3 regions of the Mesorhizobium sp. B2-3-13 genome follow, and region 2 is predicted to be linked to each of the others. Evidence: predicted binding sites of a transcription regulator. Region 2 holds the regulator's gene; each other region holds the start of a gene.
What was found. The regulator PhoB, encoded in region 2, activates phosphate uptake and scavenging genes when phosphate is short. The targets are predictions, from matches to a motif close to TGTCATNNANCTGTCAT.
Positions count from the first base shown of each region.

Region 1: a site for PhoB is predicted at 4,214-4,230, ahead of FJ941_RS00880 (esterase-like activity of phytase family protein). Genes of this name have one in related genera too.
Region 3: a site for PhoB is predicted at 2,885-2,901, ahead of ppk2 (polyphosphate kinase 2). Genes of this name have one in related genera too.

Region 1 covers NZ_VFVQ01000001.1:194,375-201,703, forward strand. The annotation lists gene FJ941_RS00865 (MFS transporter) at 1-96, shown strand, start outside; gene FJ941_RS00870 (MATE family efflux transporter) at 121-1,593, opposite strand; gene FJ941_RS00875 (L,D-transpeptidase) at 1,771-2,574, shown strand; gene FJ941_RS00880 (esterase-like activity of phytase family protein) at 2,631-4,100, opposite strand; partial or broken gene FJ941_RS00885 (glycine cleavage T C-terminal barrel domain-containing protein) at 4,332-4,511, shown strand; gene FJ941_RS00890 (trimethylamine methyltransferase family protein) at 4,526-6,079, shown strand; gene FJ941_RS00895 (hypothetical protein) at 6,203-6,517, shown strand; gene FJ941_RS00900 (UvrD-helicase domain-containing protein) at 6,549-7,329, opposite strand, start outside.
Region 2 covers NZ_VFVQ01000025.1:28,085-35,413, reverse strand. The annotation lists gene FJ941_RS24760 (sugar ABC transporter permease) at 1-462, opposite strand, end outside; gene xylF (D-xylose ABC transporter substrate-binding protein) at 605-1,645, opposite strand; gene FJ941_RS24750 (ROK family protein) at 1,917-3,164, shown strand; gene phoB (phosphate regulon transcriptional regulator PhoB) at 3,167-3,856, opposite strand; gene phoU (phosphate signaling complex protein PhoU) at 3,876-4,583, opposite strand; gene pstB (phosphate ABC transporter ATP-binding protein PstB) at 4,609-5,412, opposite strand; gene pstA (phosphate ABC transporter permease PstA) at 5,409-6,260, opposite strand; gene pstC (phosphate ABC transporter permease subunit PstC) at 6,264-7,247, opposite strand; gene pstS (phosphate ABC transporter substrate-binding protein PstS) at 7,314-7,329, opposite strand, start outside.
Region 3 covers NZ_VFVQ01000010.1:180,895-188,223, forward strand. The annotation lists gene hemB (porphobilinogen synthase) at 1-557, shown strand, start outside; gene FJ941_RS14615 (dihydrofolate reductase family protein) at 1,010-1,654, shown strand; gene ppk2 (polyphosphate kinase 2) at 1,857-2,777, opposite strand; gene FJ941_RS14625 (aldo/keto reductase) at 3,062-4,105, shown strand; partial or broken gene FJ941_RS14630 (glycosyl transferase family 90) at 4,133-5,104, opposite strand; gene FJ941_RS14635 (glycosyl transferase family 90) at 5,359-6,330, opposite strand; gene FJ941_RS14640 (hypothetical protein) at 6,529-6,675, shown strand; gene FJ941_RS29745 (DUF982 domain-containing protein) at 6,736-6,996, opposite strand; gene FJ941_RS14650 (GntR family transcriptional regulator) at 7,100-7,329, opposite strand, start outside.

The DNA.
Region 1 (7,329 bases), on a different contig from region 2:
TATGCCAGCCCCGTCGCCGCGAGCCTGGCCTTCGCGGCCATGATCATCGTGTTCGCGCTGGTGGCGCTCGCCTTCGGGCTCCGACAGAGGCGCTGAGACCGCCGCGCCAGCACGTGCGCTTCAGCCGTTCGGCGTTTCAGGTGCCATGTTCGCGCGCTGGCGCGGCACGCCGAGCCCGGTGTCGGGCGGTTCGCCGGCAGCCGGCCTGTTCTCGATCATGTGCAAGGTGCGCCAGCCGCCGAACCGGTAGTAGGCCGCGGCCAGGACCAGCGAGGCGATCGAGCCGGCCGGGAAACTCCACCACAGCGCTTCCTCGCCGATCACGCCGCGCATGTAATAGGCAAAGCCGGTGCGCACGATGAGCACCGAGATCACCAGGATGATCAGCGGCGGCATCACGGCACCCGTGGCGCGCACCGTGGCGAACAGCACGATGGTGATGCCGAACAGGATGAACGACCAGGACGCTACGGTGTTGATGTGGGCGGCGATATCGATCGCGGCGCTGTCACTGCTCAGGAACAGGCCCAGGATCGAGCGGTCGAAGACCCATAGCAGCGCGACGAGGGCGCCGGTCAGGACGAGGTTGAAGCCGACGCCAGAGGCGGCAACGCGGCCGATCCGGTCCCCGCGGCCGGCGCCGACATTCTGCGCCGCCATGGAAGAAACCGCGGCGCCGATCGCGAGCGCCGGCATCTGGATGTAGGTCCAGAGCTGCGCTGCGATGCCGTAGGCGGCGGCCACTTGCGAACCATAAGAATTGACGATGCCCATCACCGTCAGTGCCGCCGCCGAGATGACGATCATCTGCAGACCCATCGGCACCCCCTTGAAGACGACGATGCGCAGCAGCGCCGGATCCGGGCGCAGCAGGGCGAGATTTGTGCCGGCGAGCCGCAACGGATGCTTGCGCGCGTAGAGCACGACGAGGATGGCGATAACACTTACGGTCTGGCCGATCAGCGTCGAGGTGGCGGAACCGGCGATGCCGAGTTCGGGAAACGGGCCGATGCCGCGGATGAGCAGGGGATTGAGCACGATGTCGAGCACGACCGCCAGCGCCATGAAGATGAAGGGCGTGCGGGAATCGCCGGCACCCCGCAGCACGGTCATGACGAAGGACAGGAGGTTCATCATCGGCACGGCGGCGAAGATGATGCGCAGGTAGGAGCGTGCGAGCGGCAAGGCGTCGGCCGGCGTGCCAAGCGCGCCCAGGATGGCGTCGACCCAGATCCAGCCGCAAACCGCGAAGACCACCGAAACGAGGAAGAAGAAAGTGGCGCTGGTGCCGACGATGCGGCGTGCCTCGGGCAGGTCGCGGGCGCCGACCGACTGCGCCACCAAGATGGTGGCCGCCATGCCAATGCCGAACACCGTGCCGAGGATCAGGAACAGGACGAGGTTGGCGTTGGAGGTCGCCGTCAGCGCCGATTCGCCGAGGAAGCGGCCAACCCAGACGGCATTGACCGAGCCGTTCAGCGATTGCAGCACGTTGGAGCCGAGCACCGGCAAGGCGAAGAGCAGCAGCGTGCGTGGGATCGGGCCGCTGGTCAGGTCGCCGGTGCGCCGACGCGCGGGCATTTTTTCGTTCATGGCCGACAAAGCCTATCTCGAGTCCGGTGCGCGATGATTGCAGATTCAACCCGACAGGTCGATGCGGGGGCGCGAACGGTCCACGGTGCTCACGCCATGATCCATCCTGTTCTCAAAGCTTGCGGAATGGGATATTGATCCCAGGCGCGTTGGGCCGCGTTTCTCACCAGGGGGTTCATGTCCGATATTCCGCTTGTTGCTGAGCGCCTGAGCCGGCGCGCGTTTGTTGGCGCGTCCGCTTTGGGCTGCGCTTCCGTCCTTCTCTCGGCGTGCACCACGACCGATGTGGCGCCGCCGGCAGTGGCGCCGGTCCCGCCGTCGGCTGCGGCAAGCGAGCCGGCTGTCGGCGATACCGCAACCATGTATGCGGCGCGCACCGACGAGGGTTATCAACTGCCGGCCATCCCGGTTGCCAAGCTCGATCCGAAGTTCGTGCGCCAGATCGTGGCCGATCCGACCGGAGAGAAGCCTGGCACGATCGTCGTCGATGTTTCCGAGCATTTCCTCTATCTGGTGCGCGACGGCGGAAAGGCCATCCGCTACGGCGTCAGCCTCGGCAAGGCCGGTTTCGGATGGACCGGCAGCGCCGTGGTCCAGGCACACAAGAAGTGGCCGGTGTGGACGCCGCCGCCCGAAATGATCCAGCGCCGGCCGGAACTGGCGAAATACAAGGACGGCATGCCGCCCGGACCGCAGAGCCCGCTGGGCGCCCGCGCGCTCTATCTTTTCCGCGACGGCAAGGACACGATGTACCGGCTGCACGGCACGCCGGAATGGGATTCCATCGGCAAGAACGCATCGTCCGGCTGCGTGCGCTTCATGAATCAGGACATCATCGACCTCTACAGCCGCGTCCACGGCCCCGCCCAGGTCTTCGTGCGGCCCAACCTGTCGGCTGCCGGCAAGATCATGGCCGTGTCAAGCAGGACGGCCGAGCCAATCGATGCGGGCGTGCCGAAGGACGCCGAGTTCTTGAAGTAAGCCTTCACGACCTGCACAGGCGGACGCGCCAGGCGCGCCCGCTTGTGCGGTGATCGTTACTTCTTGCCGAGACCTGGCAGCGTGACCTGATAGACCAGGAACATGGTGTCGACATCGGCGCCGTCATCGGCCTTGTAGGGCGCGCCGACCTGGAAGCCGTCCTGGGCAAGGAAGTCGTTGTCGTTGCCGACGAACAGGAAATAGTCGTCGGGCAGCTTCGGATCGAGGACGCTGGCGACCGACATCGCTTCCCACTTCTCCGAAAGCTCGTTGTGGTCCTTCGCCCCACCATTATGCAGGCCGAAGCGGCCAAGCTCGGCGGCGTCATTGATATCGATGAACGGCGTCAGCTTGGCCGGCGTCACCGAGGGATCGAGCACGCCCTTGGGCGCTACCGGCTTGTCGGCCGCGTCGAAGGCGCTGCCCGCGATGTCGGTCGCCCCGGACACGTCGACGATGTTGATCTGACGGTAGAGCGACGCGTCACCCTTCTTCAGGCCCTGGCCGTTGCCGCTGTCGCGCGCCAGCATCAGGAAGGATGTGTCCGAAAGCGCCACGATCTCGCTCTGCGCGGCGACCTTGGTCTTGCCTTTGGCATCCTTGAACATCGGCAGCGGCACGACGTATTCATGCGCGAGCTTCAGATGGGCGAGGTCGGAGGCATCGTAAACCAACGCCCGGGTGTTCTGGCGCGTCGAGGGTGAATCGCCGCCGTCCTGCCTCGGCGCCGACTGTAGCACGGTGATCAGGAACTTGCCGTCCGGCGTCATCGCCATGCCTTCGAGGCCCTGGTTGTTCTGGCGCCCGGTTTCGGGATCCTTCGGATCAGGGTCGGCGGCACCCGGACCGGGATTGTCGGAGGAGAAGTTCGGCGTTCCCTTGCGCATCGGCACGAGGGCTGCCGGCGGCTGGGTCGCCGACATCAGGCGGCCTTGCGCGGAGAACCTGTAGATGTTGGGGCCGTACTCGTCGGAGATGAACATCGAACCGTCGGGCAGCCGCACGATGGCCTCATTGTCGAGAGCGAGCTTGCCGTTGGTGGCGACGGGCAACATCGGCATGTCGCCGGCGGCAGGGCGTACATCCGACAGCGGATCGAGGCCGGTGGCATCGGCGCCCTTGTCGTCGGTGAGAAGCATGGTGTCGGCAAGCGTCGCCTTGACGCCCGTCTGCTCCTGGCCGGCGGCGGGAGCCGCACCCGGTGCGACAGGCGTGAACTCGATGCCGATGGTGTTGAGGCGCGGCCGGTAGTCGGTGGTGCCAGCGACATTGTAGCCACGGTCGGGCAGGAGCCAGAGCGATCCCTTGTAGGTGCCGGCATCTTGCGTCCAGCCTGTAGTGTCGATTGCCATGCCGGAGCCCGAGCCGAAGGTCTCGCCGAACTTGTCGCGCTGAGCAGCCGGCATGCGGCCGACGCCGACCAGGCCCTTGTTGATGTAGGCCACGCCGTCGGCAAGCGCCGGTGTCAGGGCGGTGAACAAGGCCAGCGCGACGCCGAGCGAGGCGGTTCGGTGCGGGTGTTTCATGGACAATCCTCTTTGTGACGAGCATGCCGGAGCGGTCGAAGGACAAAAACGGAAAGAGGTGCCGCATCGACGATGCCGCGCGAGCCTCCCCAAGAGCGATCTAAGGCGTGAACATGATGCTTGCGTGACAGTGCGCGATACGGGTCCGCCAACGTATTGGACACTTATGTCTAATACATATAGGATGCCGGCTTCGAACTGACCGGAAGGGAAGCCTTGAGGCCGCCGCGCGGCTTTGTCACCTCGGGCGGATTTGGCTACACGATCAAGAGCGTCGCGCTGGCGTTGGTGGACGACGATTTCGCCGGGGAGGGGACGCAGCTTTGCGTGCACATTGTCGGCGCCGAACGGCCTGCGCGGGTCATCGCGGGCTCGCCCTATGATCCCCAGGGCAAGACGATGCGGCAATGAGGAGGGAATTCGCGATGATCGATGACGCGGCACGAGACAGCAGGCGCGAACGCCGGCGCGGACGCACGGGCGAGGCCGGCAGCGAATCAAGCCGCAAGCCCGATTACCGCTCGCTGAAGAACCCATTCCTGCCGCAGCCGATCTTTTCCAACGACCAGGTGGCGTCGATCCACGACACGGCGCTGCGCGTGCTGGAAGAACTGGGCATCAAGGTGCTGCTGCCTGAGGCGCGCGAAGTGCTCGCCCGCGCCGGCGCCCTGGTCGATCCCGACACCGACATGGTGCGCATCGGCCGCGACATGGTGGTGGCAGCCCTAGCCTCGGCGCCGCGATCGATCCACGCCCATGCAGGCGCGCGTGCTCGTGATCTGTCGCTCGAACTGGGCTCGATGACGTTCCTGGCGGGCTCCGGCGCGCCCAACGTCACCGATCTCGACCGCGGCCGGCGCCCCGGAACGCTGGTCGCCTTCGAGGAGCTCATCAAGCTGGTGCAGCATTTCGATGTCTTGCACATGCTGGGACCGTGCATTGAACCGCAGGATATCGACAATCGTTTTCGCCATTATGCCGTCAATCGGGCGCAGCTGACCCTGTCGGACAAATTCCCGTTCGTGTTCGCGCGCGGCACGCCGCAGGTCGATGACAGTTTCGAGATGATCAGGCTGGCCCGCGGGCTGTCCGAGGACGAGTTCCGCTCGGGCGCGCATTGCTACACCGTCATCAACACCAACTCGCCGCGCCAGCTCGACATTCCGATGGCGCAAGGCATCATCGATTTCGCCAAGGCGGGCCAGGTCCTGATCATCACGCCGTTCTGCCTGGCCGGTGCGATGGCGCCGATCACGGTGGCCGGCGCGCTGACCTTGCAGCATGCCGAAGCGCTGGCCGGGCTGACGCTGGCGCAGATCGTGCGGCCGGGCGCGCCGGTGGTCTACGGTTCCTTCTCCTCCAATGTCGACATGAAATCGGGCGCACCCGCCTTCGGCACGCCGGAGCACGTCAAGGCCACACTGGGTGCAGGCCAACTGGCGCGCTTCACTGGTCTGCCCTGGCGCTCGGGCGGCGGCAGCGCTGCCAACATTTCGGACGCGCAGGCCGCGCACGAGACACAGTTCGCGCTGTGGGGCTCGGTGCTTTCGGGCGCCACCGTCTGCATCCATGCGGCCGGCTGGCTGGAAGGGGGCTTGAGTGTTTCCCTGGAAAAGCTGGTCACCGACATCGAAGCGCTGCAGACGGTCGCGGAACTTTGTACCGCGACGCCCGGCGACGACGACGCAATCGGCTTCGAGGCGATCGCCGAAGTGCAGCCGGGCGGGCACTTCTTCTCGGCCGGCCACACCATGGCACGCTACCGCACCGCCTTCTACGAGCCGCTGGTGGCCGACTGGTCGAATTTCGGCAACTGGACGCAAAGCGGGTCGAAGAACGCCACCGAACGCGCCACCGGCGTCTGGAAACGCATCCTCGCCGATTTCGAGCCGCCGGCAACGGCGGCCGCCACGTCAGGCATGCTCGATGCATTCATCGCGCGGCGCACGGAGGAGGGCGGCGCGGCACCGGTGTCGTGAGATAGCTCGCAGATCCACCGTCCTGAATTGTGGCCGTTGTCCCGGAACCCGCAGCGCTTCCCACGCATTCATGGAAGCGGGCCAATGCCTGGCTCCATTTGCGAGCCATTGAGGGAGAACGACATGGGTTTCGACCAGTATCACGAACCGCCGGAAGAACTGTCGCAGGAAGTGCGGACCTTTGCCCGCATGATTGCCTCGCTGATCGAGGAGGCGGAAGCGATCAGCTGGTACGAACAGCGCATGTCGGTCGAGAAGAACCCGCAGGCCAAGGCGATCATGAAGAACGCGCAGAGCGAGGAGTTCAAGCATTTCGGCATGGACCTCGAATTCCTGCTGCGCCAGAAGACGGATTGGCGCGTGGAACTGAAGGAAATCCTGTTTTCGACGGGGGATATCGTGAAGGCCGGGGAGCGGGGCGAGAAGAAGGTGGATTGAGGCGGGACGTCAGCCTTCGAGGCTGGCAGCCTCACACCGGCAGCACAAACCCGTCCAGCACGCGTTTCTGGCCGGCCTTGTCGAAGTCGATGGTCAGCTTGTTGCCTTCGATGGCTGAAATATTGCCGTTGCCGAATTTCTGGTGGAAGACGCGGTCGCCGACGCTGAAAGCCGACGGCGTGTCGGAGACGGATTTGGCGACCAGTTCGCCGTCGATGGTGCGGCCCTTGACGCTGGTGCGGCCGGCGCCGTAGCCGGAATCGGTCTCGCCATAGCCGATGCGTTCGACCTGATGGCCCGAGCGCGTGCCCCAGTTGCGGTCGGTCGCCTCGGTGCGGTTGGCCTGTGCGCGCTGCCAGCCCGGCGTGGAATAGGTGTTGGAGAAGGCGCCGGACTTTTCCCCGCCGCCCGAATTGGCGCCGATATTGTCGAAGCGCGAGGCGCCATACGGGTTCTGTCTTCCTGCCGCCTGGCCGCCGCCACGGCCGGATGCGAACGAGCCGCCGCCATAGCGATTGCCGTAGCCGCCGTAGGAATTGCCGGCTTCCGCGACCTCGACATGGGCTTCCGGCAATTCCTCGAGGAAGCGTGACGGGATGGTCGATTGCCAGAGCCCGTGGATGAGGCGGTTGGAGACGAACCAGATATGCAGGTTCTTCTTGGCCCGCGTCAGGCCGACATAGGCGAGCCGCCGCTCTTCCTCCAGGCCTGAGCGGCCGCCTTCGTCCAGCGCGCGCTGGTGCGGAAAGAGGCCTTCCTCCCAGCCGGGCAGGAAGACGGTCTCGAATTCGAGGCCCTTGGCCGAGTGCAGC
Region 2 (7,329 bases):
GAAGGCGCCGATCAAAAGGCCGAGCGCCAGGCCGATGACCAGTGCCAGCACCCAGATCCATGGATTGCCGAGTTCAAGCCCCACGAACCGGACCAGGAAATGCACCTGGGCAAAGCCCATGACCATGCCGATCAGGCCCTCGGCGGAACCGACGGACAGGTCGATGTTGCGCATGACGATGACCAGCACCATGCCGCAGGCCATGATTGCGACCGCGGACGTCTGCACCGACAGATTCCACAGATTGCGCGGCGTTAGAAACGTGCGGCTGTCGAAATCGAACGGATTGACGCCAAGACGCAAGCTCGAAATCACATGCAGCGCGACCCAGATCAGCAGCAGGGCGCCGATCATGCCGAGCATACGGGTGTCGATCTCGGTCGCTTTCAGGAACCGGGCAACCGCGCCGAGTTCCGAGGCGCGCGCGGTATCGGCCTGCAGGTTGGACGTCGTGTCGGTCATGATTTCCTTCAACCGGCTGGCCGTCTGACACGGATGCCGAACCCAGCCTAGAAGCTATCCGCGTGATGCGGAAACACAAATCTTTTTGAGAAAACGCCGCGGCTTGGGGGCCGCGGCGCCTTCATTCTTCAAGCGGTCAAACTCAGTTGCAGGCCGCGACGCTGCCGGCGGCGACGCCCGCGCAGACTTCGTCCTTCTTGATCCAGCCGGCGTCGATGACGAGGTTGAGATTGTCCTTGGTGATGGCGACCGGGGTCAGGAACAGCGACTTGACGGTGTTGCCGCCAGGCGTCGTGAAGTCCTTCGCGCCGGCGATGTCGGTCATCTTCTTGCCGTCGGCGAGCTGCGAGGCGATCTCGGCGGCGTTCTTGCCGAGTTCACGCGCATCCTTCCACACCGACACGGTCTGGGTGCCGAGCGCGATGCGGTTGAGCGCGGCGTGGTCGCCGTCCTGGCCAGAGACCGGCACGGTGCCGGCGAGCCCCTGCGCCGTCAGCGCCGCGACGACGCCGCCGGCGGTGCCGTCATTGGCCGCGACCACGGCGTCGACCTTATTGTCGTTGGCGGTGAGGAACTGCTCCATGTTCTTCTGGGCGTTGGCGGGCAGCCAGCCGTCCGTATAGGCTTCGCCGACATTCTTGATCTTGCCGCTGTCGATGGCTTCCTTCAGCACTTCCATCGAGCCCGAGAACAGGAAGTCGGCATTCGGGTCGGCACCCGAGCCCTTGATGAAGACGTAATTGCCTTCAGGCTTCACCTTGAACACCTCGCGAGCCTGCATGCGGCCGACTTCCTTGTTGTCGAAGGTCAGGTAGAAGACGTCCTTGTTCTCGATCAGGCGGTCATAGCCGACGACCGGAATGCCCTCGTCGAGCGCCTTCTGCACCGCTGGGCCGATGGCCGAAGCATCCTGCGCCAGGATGATCAGCGAATTGGCGCCCTGGGAAATCAGGCTTTCGACATCGGTCAGCTGCTTGCCGGGATTGGACTGCGCATCGGCGGAAATGTACTTGTCGCCCGCGGCCTCGATCGCTTTCTTCATGGCGGCCTCGTCGGTCTTCCAGCGCTCTTCCTGGAAATTCGACCACGAAACGCCGATGACCTTGTCCTTCGCCTGCGCCACCGACGCCAGCGTCAGCGACATGGCGACACCCGCCAGGATGGCGACTGTGAATCTCTTCATGGTATATCCTCCCTGCGCCGCGTATGGCGCGACCAAACTGGCCCGAAGGCCGGCACAAAGGCCCTATTTTTTCGAGCCTCGAAAAAATACTGATCCATCGTCGGAACACTGTCAACATCGATTCTGATGGATTTTGAGGTGCCGGGAGCCTTTTTTCGAGTCCCGCAATAAATAAATGACAGCTCCTGCCGCATCTGCCAGTATTCGGCCCATTGCCGGAGAGGTTCGAGGGGGTGTCAAGAACCGCGGCGACGGGGAGGATGTGGGAAGCATGTCGGTCGGAATCCGCCACGACGATCTGCGCCGGCGCAACCGCGCCATGGTGATTGCAGCCGTGCGTCAGGGTGGTCAGCCCTCGCGCACCGAGATCGCCGCCACCACCGGCCTCAGCCACTCGACCATATCGGCGATATCAGCCGACCTGATCGACGAGGGTATCCTGACCGAAGGCAAGCCGAACGAAGCCGGTTCACTGAAACGCGGCCGGCCGCAGGTTGGCCTTGGCCTCAACCCCGAGGCCGCGGCTGTGATGACCGTGGTGCTGTCGCTGAATTTCCTGTCCGTCGCCGTCATCGATTATTCCGGCCAGGTGGTCGCCGAGGAACAGCGACGGCTGGACACGCTGACCATGTCGCGCGAGGCGCTGATCGGCGAATGCACGGCAATAGTGCGGCGGCGCCTCGAGGACCCCGATCTCGACGTCCGCAGTATTGCCCGCATCGCGCTGGCGATCCAGGGCATCACCGACAGCGAGGCGCGTGCGATGCTGTGGTCGCCGATCACGCCGCAGACGAACATTCCCTTCGCCGACATACTTGAAGCCGAGTTCGGCATCCCCGCCACCATGGAGAACGACTGCAACATGATGGCGGTGGCGCTGCGCTGGCGCGACCCCGAACGCTACCGCGACGACTTCATCGCCATCCTGCTCTCGCACGGCATCGGCATGGGCCTGGTGCTGAAGGGCGAGCTGTTCACCGGCACGCATTCATCGGGAGGCGAGTTCGGCCACATGATCCATCGCCCGGGAGGCGCGCTCTGCCGCTGCGGACGGCGCGGCTGCGTCGAGGCCTATGCCGGCAACTACGCCATCTGGCGCAACGCCAGGCAGCTTGGCGAGGACGCCGAACCGGTCGCAGATGTCAGCGATGCGCAGATGCGGACACTCGCCGCGACGGCAAGGGAGAAAGACGGACCGGAGCGCGAAGCCTATCGCAAGGCCGGCGAAGCGCTGGGCTATGGGCTGGGCAGCCTGTTCGCGCTGATCGATCCCGCACCCGTCGCCATGGTCGGCGTCAGCGCCGCCGCCTTCGACCTGATCGAGCCGGCCTTGCGCGAGGCCATCGGCCAGACCGCCGGCGGCCAGCATTCGGAATCGATTTCCTTCGACACCGAGCCGAACGAGCTGCCGCTCATCCGCGAAGGTTGCGCTATGCGCGCATTGACCTTCGTGGACCAGGAGATTTTCGCGCCGGGCGTGCTGGCGAGGCCCGGCGTTCCGGGCAAGAATGTAGCCTGATTTCAGTCTTCGCGGATCGCGTAGCCGGCGCCGCGAATGGTGCGGATCACGTCCGGCATACGGCCGTTGTTGACCGCCTTGCGCAGCCGGCCGACATGCACGTCCACGGTGCGTTCATCGATATAGATCGTCTCGCCCCAGACATTGTCGAGCAGCTGGCTGCGCGAGAACACGCGGCCGGGATGACGCATCATGAATTCGAGCAGGCGGAACTCGGTCGGTCCGAGCCGGATCTCGCTCTTCTTGCGATAGACCCGGTGCGATTCCCGGTCGAGCACGATGTCGCCGACCTTGAGCACGCTGGACAGCACTTCCGGCTTGGCGCGGCGCAGCAGCGCCTTGACCCGGGCCATGAATTCCGGTGTCGAGAACGGCTTGACCAGATAGTCGTCGGCACCGGTCGAGAGGCCGCGCACGCGGTCGCTCTCCTCGCCGCGCGCCGTCAACATGATGATCGGCAGCCTCTCGGTCTCGGACCGCATTCGCAGGCGCCGACAGAGTTCGATGCCGGAAACCGCCGGCACCATCCAGTCGAGCACCAGGAGGTCGGGCACGTTCTCCTGGAGGCGGATCTCGGCTTCGTCGCCGCGTGTCACCACCTCGACCTGGTAGCCTTCCGATTCCAGATTGTAGCGGAGAAGCACGCCGAGCGGCTCCTCGTCCTCCACCACCATGATGCGTGGCGCGATCATCGATTGATCATCCCTGCCGTCAAGCCGCCGGCACCGACATCGCCGTCTCGTCCTGCTTCGGACGGTTGGCGGGCAGTTGCGTGCCGGTCAGCACATAATACGCATTCTCGGCGATGTTGGTCACGTGGTCGCCGATGCGTTCGAGATTCTTGGCGCAGAACAAAAGATGCGTGCAAGCCGTGATGTTGCGGGGATCCTCCATCATGTAGGTCAGGAGTTCGCGGAACACCGAAGTGTATTTGATGTCGATGCGTTCGTCGTCATTCCTGAGCTTGGCGAGGGCGGCGGCATCGCCTGCCGCGTATTCCTCGACTACCCCCTGCACCTGGATCAGCACCAGCTGCGCCATGGAATCTATCGAGTGCGACAGATCGCGCGGGGTGGCGGTAAGGCCGACGGAGCCGACGCGCTTTGCAATGTTCTTGGCAAGGTCGCCGATGCGTTCGAGATCGCCCGCCATGCGGATGGAGCCGACGACATGACGCAGATCGTCGGCCATCGGCTGGCGCTTGGCGATCAGGGTGATGGCGCGATCGTCGAGTTCGCGCTGGCGCGCGTCCATGATGGCGTCGTCGGAGACGACGCGCTGTGCCAGCGCATTGTCGGAATTCAGCAGCGCCTTGGTGGCGCCGCCGACCATCGTGCCGGCAAGATCGCCCATGTCGCTGATCAGCTTGCTGATCTGTCCGAGATCCTCGTCGAAGGCTGCGACTGTGTGTTCGGCCATGATCCTGGTCCTCGTATGCGTGAGATCAGCCGAAGCGGCCGGTGATGTAGTCCTGCGTGCGCTTCTCGCGAGGCGACGTGAAGATCTTCTCGGTCTTGTCGAATTCGACCAGCTCGCCCAGATACATGAAAGCCGTCTGCTTCGAGACCCGCGCGGCCTGCTGCATGTTGTGGGTGACGATGACGATCGTGTAGTCGGCCTGCAACTCGTCGATCAATTCCTCGATCTTGGCGGTCGACAATGGGTCGAGCGCCGAGGCCGGCTCGTCGAGCAGGATGACCTCCGGCTTCACCGCCACGGTGCGGGCGATGCAAAGCCGCTGCTGCTGGCCGCCCGACAGGCTGAGTCCGCTGGCATTGAGCTTGTCCTTGACCTCGTTCCACAGCGCGGCGCGCTTCAGCGCCTGCTCGACACGGCCGTCCATCTCTGCCTTGCCGATCTTCTCATAGAGCCTGACGCCGAAGGCGATGTTCTCATAGATCGACATCGGGAACGGCGTCGGCTTCTGGAACACCATGCCGATCTTGGTGCGCAACAGGTTGAGATCCTGCGAGCGGTCGAGAACGTTCTGGCCGTCGAGCAGCACCTGACCCTCGGCGGTCTGCTTGGGGTAGAGTTCGTAGATGCGGTTGAAGACGCGCAGCAGCGTCGACTTTCCGCAACCCGACGGTCCAATGAAGGCCGTCACGCTGCGCTCGGGCAGCGACAGCGTGATGTCTTTCAGCGCCTTCGACTGGCCGTAGTAGAAATTGAGGTTCTTGACCTCGATCTTCGCCTTGGCGGCCGCCTCGGTGGCAATCGTCATGTCTGGAGACAACATCTGGCTCATTTGTCCTCTCTGCGTCCGGTCAGGCTGCGCGCGAAGATGCTGAGCGCGAGAACCGTCAATGTGATTATGAGTGCGCCGGTCCAGGCCAGTTGCTGCCATTCCTCGTAGGGGCTGAGAGCGAACTGGAAAATGGTGACCGGCAGGCTGGCCATCGGCGCGTTGAGGTTGCTCGACCAGAACTGGTTGTTCAGCGCCGTGAAAAGAAGCGGCGCCGTCTCGCCGGAAATGCGGGCGATGGCCAGCAATATGCCGGTGACGATGCCGGACATCGCCGCGCGGTAGGCCACCGAACGGATCACCACCCAGCGTGGCGCGCCAATCGCCGTGCCGGCCTCGCGCAAGGCGTTCGGCACAAGGTTGAGCATGTCCTCGGTGGTGCGCACCACGACGGGGATGACCAGGATGGCCAGCGCGACGGCGCCGGCGATGGCGGAGAAATGCCCCATCGGCCGCACCATCAATTCGTAGACGAACAGACCAATGATGATCGATGGCGCCGACAGCAGGATGTCGTTGATAAAGCGTACCACGGTGGTGAGTTTCGAAAAGCGGCCGTATTCGGCCATGTAGGTGCCGGCCAGCACGCCGATCGGCGTGCCGACGACGATGCCGATGATGGTCATCACGATGCTGCCGTAGATGGCGTTGAGCAGGCCACCGGCATCACCGGGCGGCGGGGTCATTTCCGTGAACACCGAGAGCGAAACGCCCGACAGACCCTTATAGAGCAGCGCGCCGAGGATCAGCGCCAGCCAGGCAAGGCCGATGCCGGCGGCGATGACGCAGAGCGTCATCATCACGCCGTTCTTGCGCTTGCGGCTCTGGTGAAGCGATGCGGCTGTCGACATCGGTCAGACTCCGGTACGGGCATCGATGCGCATCAGCATGTACCGGGCGATGGCAAGGATGAGGAAGGTGATGACGAACAGGATCAGGCCGAGCGCCACCAGCGAGGAGGTGTAGAGATCGCCGACGGCTTCGGTGAATTCGTTGGCGATGGTTGCCGAGATCGTCGTTGCCGGCGCGAACAGCGAGGCGCTGATCCGGTGGGCGTTGCCGATGACGAAGGTGACCGCCATGGTTTCACCGAGCGCACGGCCGAGAGCAAGCATGACGCCGCCCATGATGCCGATGCGGGTGTAGGGGACGACAACCCGGCGTGTTACCTCCCAGGTCGTGCAGCCAATGCCGTAGGCGGACTCCTTCAGCACCGGCGGCACCGTGTCGAACACATCCTTGGTGATCGAGGTGATGAAAGGCAGGATCATGATGGCCAGGATCATCGCCGAGGTCAGCAGGCCAATGCCATAAGGGGGCCCGGCGAACAGGCTGTTAAGGCCGGGAATGCCATGGAACACGCTGATGATGAAAGGTTGCACTGTCGTCTGCAGGAACGGCGCCAGCACGAACAGGCCCCAGATGCCGTAGATGATCGAAGGAATGCCGGCCAGCAGTTCCACCGCCATGCCGATCGGGCGCCGAAGCGGACGCGGGCAAAGCTCGGTGAGAAAAATGGCGATGCCGATGCCGAGCGGCACGGCGATCAGGATAGCGATGGCCGAAGTGATGATGGTGCCATAGATCGGCGCCAGGGCGCCGAATTTCTCGGTGACGGGATTCCAGCTCTCGGTGGTCAGAAAGGAGAAGCCGAAGGTCGACAGTGCCTGCCAGGAACCGGCGAGCAAGGAGATGGCAACACCGCCGAGCAGCACCAGCACGAGAATGGCTGCGGCGCGGGTCAGCCCATGGAAGATCGAATCGGTCAACGCGAACCGTCTGACGGTGGCGTCGCGTGAACCTCGAATGGCTGGCAAGGCTTCCTGGGCAGCGCTCATGTCAAGCTCGGCTCTTTGTGTTGATTGAAAAGGAGCGCCGCGGGGCGGCGCTCCTCCAGAAAGATATTACTCGCCGGCGTAG
Region 3 (7,329 bases), on a different contig from region 2:
ACGAAACCGTGGAACAGGTCGCGGCGGCGGCCGTCATCCAGGCGGCTGCCGGCGCCGACATCATCGCGCCATCAGACATGATGGACGGCCGTGTCGGTGCCATCCGCGACGCGCTCGACGCCAACGGTTTTCAGGACGTGGCGATCATGTCCTACGCCACCAAATTCGCCTCGGCCTTCTACGGCCCCTATCGCGAAGCCGTCGGCACCGCCGGCCTGCTCAAGGGCGACAAGAAGACCTATTATATCGACCACGCCAATTCGGACGAGGCGGTGCGCGAGGCCGAGCAGGACATCGCCGAGGGCGCCGACATGCTGATGGTGAAGCCCGGGCTGCCCTATCTCGACATCATCCGCCGGCTGAAGGACGAATTCCAGATGCCGACCTTCGCCTATCAGGTGTCGGGCGAATATTCGATGATCAAGGCGGCCGGCGCCAATGGCTGGATCGACGGCCAGAAGGCGATGCTGGAATCGCTGCTCGCCTTCAAGCGTGCCGGCTGCGACGGCATCCTGACCTATTTCGCTCCCGAAGTGGCGGAAATGCTGAAAGGGTAGTCTCAAGGTCCCGGGCAAGGCCTTTCAATAGATGTCACCACTCTTTCGAGCGGTCGGCGGTTCCTTCGAATTCCCGCTGACAAAAACCGGCAGCTGCAGCTAAAATAACCGCGCGGCCGGAGGCGGCCGGCAGCCCGCACCTCGGCCAAGAGGTATGGCTAACGCCTCCAGAGGATGCTTCCTGACCCGGTTCCCTGTCGGGGTCGGGCGTCGTCAATGCGGGCACCACATCCGTTTCGTGAAATTTACAGGCGAATGAGTTGATATCGCGGCTGACTCGACGGCCGCCACTGGCCGTCCGTGCCGACCGCTACACAACAGTCTGGACATCGCTTGGTGCAAAGGTCTGGATAGATGTCTTTCGATCCGAAAAAAATACCGCTTGCAATTCACAATCAGTTTGCTAGAAGAAAACCACTTGCAAAATACAACTGGTTACCGAGGAGGTCTTCATGTCCAAGCTTCGCGTCAACGCTTTCAGCCTGTCCCTCGACGGCTACGGCGCCGGGCCTGATCAGAGTCTGGAAAATCCGCTCGGCGTCGGCGGAATGGCCCTGCACAAATGGGCTTTCAGCACCCGCACCTTCCGCAAGATGTTTGGCGAGGAAGGCGGCGAGACAGGCGTCGACGAGGACTTTGCGGCGCGCAGCTTCGAGAACCTCGGCGCCTGGATCCTCGGCCGCAATATGTTCGGCCCGATCCGGGGTGAATGGCCTGACGACAAGTGGAAGGGCTGGTGGGGCGACAATCCGCCCTATCATGTGCCGGTGTTCGTGCTAACCCACCACGAGCGGGCGCCCATCACGATGGAAGGCGGAACGATTTTCCATTTCGTCACCGGCGGGATCCATTCGGCGCTAGAGCAGGCAAAATCAGCGGCCAGCGGCAAGGACGTGCGGGTCGGCGGCGGCGTCTCCACCATCCGGCAATATCTCCAGGAGCGGCTGATCGACGAGATGCACCTGGCAATCTCACCGGTGCTGCTGGGCAAGGGCGAAAACCTTTTTGCCGGCCTCGACATGCCCAACCTTGGTTATCAGTGCACCGAACAGGCGGCAACGGCACTTGCAACACACGTGGTCATCAACAGGGCTTAGGCCGAGCCCTTTTGGCGCAGCTCCTTTCTCCCCGTCACTATACCAGGAGAAAGGTCCGGCAGGACGATGAGGGGCGGTGCTGCCGAACGAAGATGATGCTGGCGTAGTCCTGCGAATGGCGGTCTAACCAGTTAGCCCTGCGCCCCTCTCATCCGCCCTTCGGGCACCTTCTCCCCGTGAAGCGGGGAGAAGGAAAGGTTTCTCAATATTTCTCCGGCACGTAAAGTTCGCGCGGCAGGACCTGGCGTTCGTATTCGGGGTTGAAGACGCGCTCCGGCAGCGTGATCTCCTCGTGCGGCACGTCTTCGTACGGCAGCTGCTTCAGCAGATGATCGATGCAGTTCAGGCGCGCGCGCTTCTTGTCGTTGCCCTCGACGATGAACCAGGGCGCTTCGGGGATGTTGGTGCGGGCGAAAGTCTCCTCCTTGGCCTTGGTGTACTGTTCCCAGCGCACACGTGACTGCAGGTCCATCGGCGACAGCTTCCACTGCTTCATCGGATCATGGATGCGCATCAGGAAGCGCATCTGCTGTTCTTCGTCGGTGATCGAGAACCAGTATTTGACCACGGTGATGCCCGAGCGCACCAGCATGCGCTCGAACTCCGGCACGTCATGGAAGAACTCCTCCACCTGCTCGGGGTTGGCAAAACCCATTACCCGTTCGACGCCGGAGCGGTTGTACCAGGAGCGGTCGAGCAACACGATCTCGCCGCCTGCCGGCAAATGCGGGACATAGCGCTGGAAATACCATTGCGACTTCTCGCGTTCAGTCGGCGCCGGAAGCGCCACGACGCGACAGATACGCGGGTTGAGCCTCTGGGTGATGCGCTTGATGACGCCGCCCTTGCCGGCGGAGTCACGGCCCTCGAAAATCACCACCAGTTTCTTCTTGTGATAGGCGACCCAGGATTGCAGCTTGATCAATTCGGACTGCAAGCTGATCAGGTCGCGAAAATATTGCATGCGATCGATCGAAGGCGGATGGGAGTTCTTGTAGATCTTGGCGATCTCCATCGACAGCGCCGGCTCAGACATTTCGAGCTCATAGTCTTCGTCAAGCGTGTCGGCGAGCTCGGCTTCGAGCCAGTCCTTGGCAGGGGAATTCTTTTTTAGCTCGGTCATATCAGCTGCTCCGCTTGCAAGCCCTGTCGGTTACCACTGGGCGCCCCAAATTAGTGGCCAGCGGCCGAGAATGGAAATACCTGAGCCGACTTCAATATAGGCCGGCGGTGACGGTTTTATTGCAGCCCGGGCGCGATTGCCGCCACGGCGGATTCGGCGATGTGTGATCGATCCAATGTCATTCTACGGCGACAAGCCGGCCGAATTGTCCTACAAATCCGCGGTCGCGTTCCAGGCCTGCCCCTTGGCGGCACGCCTCTTCAACAAAATCGTGAGGATCTGACATGGAATACCGCACCCTTGGCCGTTCGGGCCTGAAGGTTTCGACACTGACGCTTGGCACCATGACCTTCGGCGGCTCCGGGCCCTTCGCCGCGGTCGGCAACAGCGATCTCGCCGAAGCCAAGCGGATGATCGATATGTGCATTGACGCCGGCATCAACCTCATCGACACCGCCAACGTCTATTCGAACGGCCTGTCTGAAGAGATCATAGGCGAAGCGCTCGGCGGCAAGCGCAAGAACGATGTGCTGATCGCGTCCAAGGCGCGGATGCGGATCGGCAAGGGCCCGAACGACGAAGGCCTGTCGCGCCACCATCTGATCCGCGAATGCGAGAGAAGCCTGAAGCGGTTGAAGACCGATGTCATCGACATCTATTTCGTCCACCAGTGGGACGGCCTCACCCCGCTCGAGGAAACCGTTGCCGCGCTCGACACTTTGGTCAGCCAGGGCAAGGTGCGTTACATCGGCTGCTCCAACTATTCCGGCTGGCAGGTGATGAAGGCGCTTTCCATCAGCGACAGCCGCCACCAGCAACGCTTCGTCACCCAACAGATCCACTACACGCTGGAAGCGCGCGAGGCCGAGTACGAGCTGCTGCCGATCTCGCTCGACCAGGGGCTGGGCGTGCTGGTCTGGAGCCCGCTCGCCGGCGGCCTGCTGTCGGGCAAATACCGCCGCGACAGCCCGACCGCCCGCCAGCTCGCCGGCTGGTCCGAGCCGCCGATCCGCGACGAGGACCGGCTGTGGCGGATCGTCGATCTGCTGGTCGACATCGGCAAGGATCGTGGTGTGTCGGCGGCGCAGGTGGCGCTTGCCTGGCTGCTCGGCCGCCCTGCCGTCTCGTCGCTGGTGATCGGCGCCCGCAACGACGTCCAGCTGAAGGACAATCTCGCGGCCGCCGCCCTGGAGCTCGGCGCCGAGGAACGCCAGCGCCTCGACGCCGTTAGCCGACCGCCCCTGCTCTACCCCTACTGGCACCAGCAACTGACGGCGAAGGATCGCTTCGGCCCCGCCGACATGGTTCTCGACCGCAGCGACATCTGATCAGCGGCGTCGGGCCGAGCACAAGAGCTAGGTCCCGATGAACCGCCAGAGCTCGGGATCGGGTTCGATCTGGCCGCTGAGCACGAAATATTTGTAGAGGACGAGCAGGCAGATCGCCTGCTCGTCCCGTTCATTGGAAAATTTGCGGCAATAGGCATTGACCGCGGCGATGATGCGCTCCGCCGCGGCCGGATGCTGCTCGAAATAATCTATCTTTTCACGAAGATCGGAGAAGTCCGGGTCGAGCGGCGCGTAGTGGACACCGGCCTCGAGCTGGCTCTCGCCAAACCATGTTTCGTAGGTCGGCGGCGGCATCAGACAGAGCGAGTTGGAATTCATGATCCATTTGAGGTTGGTCGCCACGTCATTGCCCTCCAACGAGACGATGTAGCGATAGCGCAGATGCTGGCTGATGCTGAGGAAAGGCTTGCTGTACTCAGCCGGTGCACTGCGCTTGTGCGAACCGACGTCGCAGAACGGCAAGCCGCGCGCGACATCCAGGAACCGTGTCCTGATCGGATTTGTTGAGGTCGCCGCGCCAGACCACGACCGGGCGTTTGTCGGCGAAGGCGACGGTGTCGACGGGCATGTGGAAGTGGCGAAACTTGTTGAACTTCATAACGACAGCGTTGCCGTTGTCGACGCTGATCGGCCGATCCTTGACGAGCGTCGGCAGCTTGGGCACGCCTTTGACGTCGCCGAACTTCAGGTCGATGAGCAATGACGGATCGAAATAGCGGGCAAATTCCTTCAGGTCGTAATAATACATGCTCGGTTCAAAAGGCATCTTGTCGATGCGCACGGCATCCGGGCTTGGCATAAAATCGTTCTGCAGCTTGTTGTAGTGATTCAGCCGTCGGCGCACGGCTTCATTCGAGAGCCTGGCCTGTTCCAGGCGGCCCGCCAACCGTCGTCGAAGATCGCCTGGGGTGCGATATCGCGCATGACGTTTCGCGCGTAGTAGAAGACCCTTGCCGTCGTCCGTTGTATGGTGGCCATCGTTCTCGTAGTCTAAAACAAGCGCCACTAAACAGACAACAGCCGGGATGGTTCCCGCAGCGTGATTGCGCATCATTAGTGCACGCATTCCGGCAGTGCCCGAACACGTGATGGCCGGCCTCGACGAGACGCGCCGGGGGTGCCGCGGCAACTACAGCATGTTGCGGCGAACAGGATTCGCCCGACCTGCTGTAAGCTTCTGATTTTATGCATGTCGTTATCCCGGAACCGAGGACACTTCCGGGCGACATGCATTAGCCCGTTATGTAGCGCCACACCTCGGCATCAGGTTTGATCTGGCCAGAGAGCACGAAGTATTTGTAGAGCACCAGCAGCGAGATCGCCTGTTCGGTCCGCTCGTCGTCGAATGTCCGGCAATAGGCGTTCGCGGCGGCGATGATGCGCTCTGCCTTGGCCGGGTGCCGCTCGAAATAGGCGACGTTTTCGGCAAGATTGGAGAAGTCTGCCTCTAGCGGCACATAGTGGACATTGGCTTCGAGCTGTCGCTCGGCAAACCATGTCTCGTAGGTTGGCGGCGGCATCAGGCAAAGCGACTTCGAGTTCATGATCCATTTGAGGTTGGTCGCCACATCATTACCCTCGAGCGAGACGATGTAGCGATAGCGCTGGTGCTGGCTGATGCTGAGAAAAGGCTTGGCGTATTCCGCAGGCGCGTTCGGCTTGTGCGAGCCGACATCACAGAACGGCAGGTCGCGCACGGCTTTCAGGAATCTTGTCCTGATCGGATTGTTGAGATCGCCGCGCCAGACCACGGCCGGCAGCTTGTCGGCGAACGAGATGGCGTCAGCCGGCATGTGGAAGTGGCGAAACTTGTCCAGCTTCATGATGATCGCATTCTTGTCGTCGTCACGAATCGGCCGATCCTTGACGATCGTCGGCACCTTCGGCACACGCCTGACGTCGCCGTATTCCAGGTCGATGAGCAAATCCGGATCGAAGTAGCGGGCGAATTCCTTCAGGTCATAATAGTACATGGTCGGCGTGAAGGGCAGCTTGCTGATGCGCTTGGCATTGGCGCTTGGCGCGAAACCTTCCTGCAGCTTGTTGTAGTAATTCAACCGCTGGCGCGCCGCCCCACCGGAAAGCCGGGCCCTTTCGAGACGGCCGGCCAGCCTGGCGCGAAACAGCGCTTGCGGAGCCACGTCGCGCGCGACGTTTCGCGCATAATAAAAAACTTTTGCTGCGGTCCGCGAAATTGTGGCCATCGGTCACTTGATCAAAACAAACAGGCAGCTCTCAATTCATTGGCGCCCCGGGTTTCCTACATCATTGTGGCGCCCATCTGGCAAGCCCCGCATCTCTTCGACACCAGCGTCCACGCATTGTCGCTTCGGCTGTTGTGTTTGACGGCTAATGCTCCTAGGCAGGTCCAGGGCCGCAAGGCAGTGACAAAAGGAGCCGATATGGCGCGAGCACCAAACTACGATCAGGAACGCAAGGAGCGCGACCGCCAGAAGGCGGCCAAGAAGGCTGAAAAACTGGCGGCCAAGGTTGCCGCGCGCGAGCGTTCGAAGCCTGAGACCGAGACGGAGAACGAAACCGAGGAATAACGGCATGCGGCCCGCGAATGCGGGCCGTGCCTCAATCCGAATTGTCGGTATCAGCCTATGTCAGGCTGGCGCCTTGTCGCTGATGAAAACATCCACCTCCCGCGCCGCGGCGATGAAAGCGCGTCGGGCATTCATCGCCGGCTTGTCGCCGGCGAGTGCGTCGTGGCAGGCCTGCAGCGCCGCACGATGCTTGGCGCTGCGCTTGCCCGGCCAACTGTTGAGGAGGTAATCGGAAGCCTCCCTTGCCGAACGCAAGAGCTGAGTGCTTCCCGCCGTGACGGATTTGACGGTCACGGGTGTTTCAAAGCGATTGTTTTCCATCGCCGCTCTTACGCCATCGGCTTGCATGAAGCGAGGCTGAAAGTGCGCTTCGCGTCGGATGCCGCCTGTTTTCCGGCGAGCGCGCTGCCGCGCATAGGCCGTACTAAGCGGCGACGACGGCAAATCCCCTCGCGCGAAGGCCACGTCGGTCGTTGGCAAGCGACGTCACCAGCCGGTCGCGGCTGCCGACGATGTGGGCCGACAGGAGCCGCGCGGCTTCATCGGCCTGAGCAAGGCGTGTAGCGGCTAGGATGGCGCGATGCTCGAGCCAGGCACGGCCAAGGGCCGTTTCGTCACGCACTTCCAGCCAGCGGGCGCGCGACAGGCGCGTCA